Regions from separate parts of the Lacrimispora struthionigena genome, predicted to be linked through region 1. Evidence: a T-box and tRNA genes for the amino acid it is inferred to sense, from the RefSeq annotation. Region 1 holds a T-box; the other holds one or more tRNA genes.
The links. The T-box of region 1 lies ahead of pheS (phenylalanine--tRNA ligase subunit alpha). A T-box ahead of a tRNA ligase gene usually reads a tRNA of that ligase, here a tRNA-Phe.

Region 1 (3,404 bases):
TATCGCCAATAAAGCATCATTATCTTCCGCCATTTGAACGGTTGTCTCTCTTAAATTCTTACCAAATGTCCCATTGGCAAAAGCAGTTTGAAGCTGCTTGACGGAGGTTACGTATAGATCGGCGGTATAATAGGTGATTTTATCATTTCCCTCTCCTAACTCATTTTTTGTAATGTTCAGCTGTATGTTATCATTTTTGAATGACTCCAAAGTTGTATTGGTTTTACTGGATAAATCCAGGCTGTTTTTTTCTGATACAATTGACTTTGTATTAGTATTACCATTGCCGGGATTATTTTTATTGCCTCTTTTTTTACCAGAAGGACTGGTATTGGTATTGTCAACGCTGTCTGGAAGAGCAAAAGCCTGGGACTCTGTAGCGGCCTCATTGATTAAAATGGTAGCATTCTGATCCCCTTTACGTGGCATGATATAGAAATAAAGGATAAATGCTCCAAAGCAGAGCAAAGCAATTATAAAATCAAATAATATTACTTTTATAAATTTATTATTTATCATATTGGGTATCCTTTTCTTGAACGGAACTGATAGCGTTGAGTATAACGCCTGAATCTTAAATACATCTGAAAAAAAGAAAGATTATTCTGTGTGAATTTTTTCAGTATTATTTCAGTAGTTACTTGTATACTGTTGAAAAAGTGACAGAAAGAGAGGAACTCTATGGCAGTAAAGAATAATTATATTATTATTCCGGCGTATAATCCGGATGATCGGCTAATTGCTCTCTTAAAGGAATTGAGTTACAAATTGGAAGCAGTGCTGCTGATTGTCAATGATGGGAGCAGGATAGAAGCAGAAGAAATTTTCCGTGAGGCAGAAAGCTATGGAATTGTACTGCAGCATGACAGGAATTACGGAAAAGGAAAAGCAGTTAAAACTGCATTAACATTTATCAGAGATCAGAAGGTTTCAGGCAGAATAATCATTGCTGATGCAGATGGTCAACATACTGTGACTGATATTGCTCGTTTATTAGAGGCAAAAACAGGAGAGAAAAATATTCTTATAATCGGCAGCCGCAATTTCCAGGGTAATATACCCTTAAGAAGCAGATTAGGTAATCAGCTTACAAGATTTACGTTCTGGCTTTTATCTGGAAAATGGCTGAAAGACACGCAAACTGGGCTGAGAGGGTTTGACAGCACATTAATTCCAATGCTACTTGAGATATCAGGAGAGCGGTATGAATATGAGACAAATATGCTTCTGACCTGTATTAAAGAAAATATCAGGATTGTGGAAGTTCCCATTGAAACGATTTATCTGGAAGGAAATAAATCTTCTCATTTCCGGCCCTTAAAAGACTCTGCACGGATTTATATGACGATGCTAAAATTTGTTTCGTCCTCGTTTCTCAGTTTTTGTATCGATTACCTGCTGTTTGGCATTCTTTTATCCCTTACTTCCGGACTCGGGGTTATAACTGCAGATGCTGTCAGCAACATCATGTCAAGAATTGTAAGTGCTTCATTTAACTTCTTTGTAAACCGCAATTATGTATTTCATTACAAAGGAAACCTGTTGCAGTCTGCCTTGGGCTATGCCGCTTTGGCTCTTTCCATACTGGCAGTCAATACTGCCATGCTTTTATGGCTGGTAAGAGATTGGGGAATGGGTGGCTTAGAAGCAAAAATTGTGGTGGAGGTCACGATCTTCTTTGTTAACTTTCTGGTTCAGAAATTTTTCGTTTTCAAGAAAAGACCGGTTCATTCCGCTTTATAGAAAGGACAGGTTTAAAAATGTCTTGACATTTTAATTTTATCTTATTATAATGGTGACAATATTACATTAAAATATGAAATGCAATGAAAGTGCAAGTAGAATCTTAATTTCTATCAGAGAGAAGGGGTCACCGGCTGAAAGCCCTTTTAAGTTCAATTAAGAGTTCGAATTTCCCACTGAAGCAGCATGGCTGAAACTTGTGAATTTATTTAATTGGCAGGCGGGTAGGTCATGACGTCCGTACACGTTACGTATGCCGAGTGCCTGCTTTTGATGCAGGAATCAGGGTGGTACCGCGAACACAGCTTCGTCCCTTTACAGGGATGGAGCTTTTTTTAATGTATCAGGGAATGAATCAAAGAAGGAGAGCATGATGAAAGATCAATTAGAAAAAATCAAACAAGAAGCGTTAAAGCAAATTGAAGCTTCCGATGCGCTGGAAAAACTCAACGACATTAAAGTTGCTTATCTTGGGAAAAAGGGAGAACTGACCAGCGTGTTAAAGAGCATGAAGGACGTTACTCCGGAAGACAGACCTAAGATTGGACAGATGGTGAATGAGGCCAGAGAAGCAATTGAAGGTAAGCTGGACGCGGCCATGACTGCGCTGATGAAAAAAGCAAGAGAAGAGCAGCTGAAGAAAGAAGTAATCGATGTCACACTGCCGGCGAAGAGAAACCGGGTTGGCCATACCCACCCTAATACCATCGCATTAGAAGAGGTGGAGAGAATCTTCGTGGGCATGGGTTATGAAGTAATTGAAGGCCCGGAAGTAGAGTATGACCATTATAACTTTGAAAAGCTGAATATTCCCAAGAACCATCCGGCAAGAGATGAGCAGGATACTTTTTATATCAGTGACAACATTGTTTTAAGAAGTCAGACTTCTCCTGTTCAGGTTCGTACCATGGAGCAGGGAAAGCTTCCCATCCGTATGCTGGCACCAGGCAGAGTGTTCCGTTCTGATGAAGTAGATGCAACCCATTCACCTTCGTTCCATCAGATTGAGGGACTGGTAATCGATAAGAATATAACATTTGCAGATTTAAAAGGAACCCTGGCTGAATTTGCCAGAGAGTTATTTGGACCTGAGACAAAGGTGAAATTCCGCCCCCATCATTTCCCGTTTACTGAGCCAAGCGCAGAAATGGATGTTACCTGCTTTAAATGTGGAGGAAAGGGCTGCCGTTTCTGCAAAGGATCTGGCTGGATTGAGATTTTAGGCTGCGGAATGGTACACCCCAACGTGCTTGCCATGAGCGGAATCGATTCCAATGAATACTCTGGATTCGCATTCGGAGTGGGCTTGGAGAGAATTGCCTTGTTAAAATATGAGATTGATGACATGAGATTATTATATGAAAATGACATCAGATTCTTAAAGCAGTTCTAGAAACAGGAAGGGAGATAGATTGATGAATACACCATTATCATGGGTTAAAGCATATGTACCGGATTTGGAAGTGACACCTCAGGATTATACAGATGCCATGACACTGACCGGAACGAAGGTTGAGGGCTATGAATGCCTGGATAAAAATTTGGAGAAGATCGTAGTCGGTCATATCGTATCGATTGAACGCCATCCGGATGCAGATAAACTGATTGTCTGCCAGGTGAATGTAGGTTCTGAGACCGTTCAGATCGTAACTGGCGCATCA
Region 2 (3,404 bases), 2.4 Mb from region 1:
CATCTTCCAGTCCCTGTACCGGAAGTTTCATATCTTTATATGCTGCAATCAATTCAATCAGTTCCTTTTTCAGCACTTCGCCAGGCGCAATAATGGGGATACCCGGGGGATAAATGTAAACAAATTCCGCTGAGACAAGATCCGCTGCATCATTTAAAAGAACTTTTCTTCTACGTGAGTCCATTGACTTCCCAATGGTAATCCTGCATTCGGGTCTGACTTTAAAACTGTTGTATTCCGCTGCTAAATATCTCGCGCCATAGCATATTTCAGAGCCCTTCCCTGCCGTTGAATCAATCTCCAGCAATGCCTGGGAAAGCCTTTTAAATCCTTCTCTTGTGTCAGCCATGGTTAAAATAGCCGTTACATAGTCCGTTCCGCACATTTCCATTTCCAAATGATAATCTTCTCTTAATAAATGATCCAGTTCAGCTCCCGAGTATTTAGACTCCCTTGTAGATATAATAAGCTTTGATAAATCAACCTCATACACTCCTGACTGTCCTTTCACCTGTTCATCAAGAATCTTCAGACAGCTAAGATCTTTCAATCCATCCCTTAACTCCATTATCCTCTCATAGAACTCATTCATGCATTTTGACCCATTTTCAACCATATATCCGATACAGTTGTCTATGGAAGCAAGCAGAACATAAGACGGACTGCTGGTCTGATACATATGCACATACCGGTCCAGCCTGTCCATATCCACATACCCTTCTTTTACATGCATAACAGCCGTCTGTGTAAGAGAGGGAAGTGTCTTATGAAGACTCTGAATCACCACATCAGCCCCAAGTTCAATGGCTGAAACAGGAAATCCCTGTCCCTTTCCAAATGAAAAATGAGCGCCATGTGCCTCATCAACAATCAAAGGTAAACCAAATTTATGAACTATATCCGCTAGCTTACCCACATCCGAAACAATACCGTCATAAGTAGGAGATACCACAAGTACGGCTTCCACATCCGGATGGTTTTTCAACATCCATTCCATATCTTCAGGAAGTATTCCACCTTGAAGGCCAAATTCCCCGATCAATTGTGGATAAATATATTCTGCTTTTAAATTATTGAGGAAAACTCCATGGAATGCCGACTTGTGACAATTTCTACTCATCAAAATAGTTCCGCCTCTTGATACCGTACCGCTGATGGCGCTTAATATCCCACAGCTGCTTCCATTCACCAGATAATAAGTCCTGTCACTTTTATATACGTCCGCTGCCCATCCCATAGACTCCTTTAATATTCCCTGAGGATGATGCAGATTATCAAATCCATCAATTTCCGTAATATCAACAGAAAATGGGTTGGTAAATTTCTCACAAAATGATTCTTCCCATTGTCTTTTATGCCCAGGCATATGAAAGGGATAAAAATCTGATCTTCCATACTCCTTTAATCGTTCTAATAGATTCCTATTATCACTCACCCTGCCAACCGCCTCTCTTAACAGCACTCAAAATTGCCCTTTTAGTATATCATTCTTATCTAATCTTTACAATTTTTTCTCACAGGGTTATAATAACCTGGAAATAAGAAGGAGAACACCGATTATGAGACTGATAGAATTTAAAATGGAACGCCCCGGACTTGTAACGGCCGGTGACCAGGTTCAAATTATCGAAAGAGAAGGAACCAGCAGCTATAGCTATATTATCGACCCTGCGGTTGCCATGTCCGGATGCTATATGGGCCGTGACCGTATTAAATCAGATCATGGAATTGTGAAAGAAATCAAACACAACGACAGGGGATATTATGTGATCGTAGAATTCGATGAATAGTAATACTTTCATCGAATATTTTTTTGCATAAAAAAAGCCCTGAAACATTTCTGTTCCAAGGCTTGTCCTGAGACACCGGGGATTCGAACCCCGGACAACTTGATTAAAAGTCAAGTGCTCTACCACCTGAGCTAGTATCCCATATGCCCAAAGCCGGAATCGAACCAGCGACACGAGGATTTTCAGTCCTCTGCTCTACCAACTGAGCTATCTGGGCTCATGTGTAAAAAACACATAATTCATAAAAAATACCAACAAAAATTGCGGGGGCAGGATTTGAACCTGCGACCTTCGGGTTATGAGCCCGACGAGCTTCCAGACTGCTCCACCCCGCGTTATTCAATTATATTATATGCAGTGATTAGAATTTTAATCACTAAATGGATGGAGATGGATTCGAACCATCGAAATCGTCGATAACAGATTTACAGTCTGCCCCCTTTGGCCACTCGGGAACCCATCCATATTTAATTTTGATGCAAGCCGATGATCGGACTCGAACCGATAACCTGCTGATTACAAATCAGCTGCTCTGCCAATTGAGCCACATCGGCACAAATCTACTCATGTATGGCGTGTGCATACAGAATGGGACCTATAGGGCTCGAACCTATGACCCTCTGCTTGTAAGGCAGATGCTCTCCCAGCTGAGCTAAGATCCCATAAGCAAAATTCAGTTGTAAAACGACCCGGATGGGACTCGAACCCACGACCTCCGCCGTGACAGGGCGGCGCTCTAACCAACTGAGCCACCAGGCCAAACCTTTTTGAAGGTTAATACATATACCCTCAAAACCACACATTGTTATATATCTTTCATCCGTTCTTTCCTCTTACCTAAACCAACCTGGTTAAGCCCTCGACCTATTAGTGACAGTCAGCTACACATGTTGCCATGCTTCCACCTCTGCCCTATCTACCTCGTCGTCTTCAAGGGGTCTTACTCTTGCGATGGGATATCTCATCTTGAGGGGGGCTTCACGCTTAGATGCCTTCAGCGTTTATCCCTTCCCGACTTGGCTACTCTGCCATGGTGTTGATCACCAACAGATACACCAGAGGTCAGTCCATCCCGGTCCTCTCGTACTAAGGACAGCTCCTCTCAAATATCCTACGCCCACGCCGGATAGGGACCGAACTGTCTCACGACGTTCTGAACCCAGCTCGCGTACCGCTTTAATGGGCGAACAGCCCAACCCTTGGGACCTACTACAGCCCCAGGATGCGATGAGCCGACATCGAGGTGCCAAACCACTCCGTCGATGTGAACTCTTGGGAGTGATAAGCCTGTTATCCCCAGGGTAGCTTTTATCCGTTGAGCGATGGCAATCCCACTTTATACCACCGGATCACTAAGTCCTAGTTTCCTACCTGCTCCACCCGTCGGTGTCGCAGTCAAGCTCCCTTATGCCTTTGCACTCTTCGAATGGTTTCCGACCATTCTGAGGGAACCTTTGAGCGCCTCCGATACTCTTTCGGAGGCGACCGCCCCAGTCAAACTCCCCGCCTGACATTGTCCCCCAGCCAGGTTATGGCTGCAGGTTAGAAATCCAATACCGCAAGGGTGGTATCCCAACATCGGCTCTGATAAGACTGGCGTCCTATCTTCGTTGC

Region 2: it has a tRNA-Phe gene. The T-box ahead of pheS (phenylalanine--tRNA ligase subunit alpha) is inferred to sense a tRNA for this amino acid. The anticodon was not compared.

The regions. Positions count from the first base shown of each region.
Region 1 is NZ_JBMBWP010000002.1:262,659-266,062, reverse strand. It holds gene ACOAOT_RS10125 (phosphodiester glycosidase family protein) at 1-519, opposite strand, end outside; gene ACOAOT_RS10120 (GtrA family protein) at 682-1,743, shown strand; T-box leader at 1,818-2,061, shown strand; gene pheS (phenylalanine--tRNA ligase subunit alpha) at 2,117-3,136, shown strand; gene pheT (phenylalanine--tRNA ligase subunit beta) at 3,159-3,404, shown strand, end outside.
Region 2 is NZ_JBMBWP010000002.1:2,650,792-2,654,195, reverse strand. It holds gene ACOAOT_RS21400 (aminotransferase class I/II-fold pyridoxal phosphate-dependent enzyme) at 1-1,435, opposite strand, end outside; gene ACOAOT_RS21395 (hypothetical protein) at 1,560-1,790, shown strand; tRNA gene ACOAOT_RS21390 (tRNA-Lys) at 1,859-1,931, opposite strand; tRNA gene ACOAOT_RS21385 (tRNA-Phe) at 1,935-2,007, opposite strand; tRNA gene ACOAOT_RS21380 (tRNA-Met) at 2,052-2,125, opposite strand; tRNA gene ACOAOT_RS21375 (tRNA-Tyr) at 2,172-2,253, opposite strand; tRNA gene ACOAOT_RS21370 (tRNA-Thr) at 2,272-2,344, opposite strand; tRNA gene ACOAOT_RS21365 (tRNA-Val) at 2,380-2,452, opposite strand; tRNA gene ACOAOT_RS21360 (tRNA-Asp) at 2,476-2,549, opposite strand; rRNA gene ACOAOT_RS21355 (23S ribosomal RNA) at 2,638-3,404, opposite strand, start outside.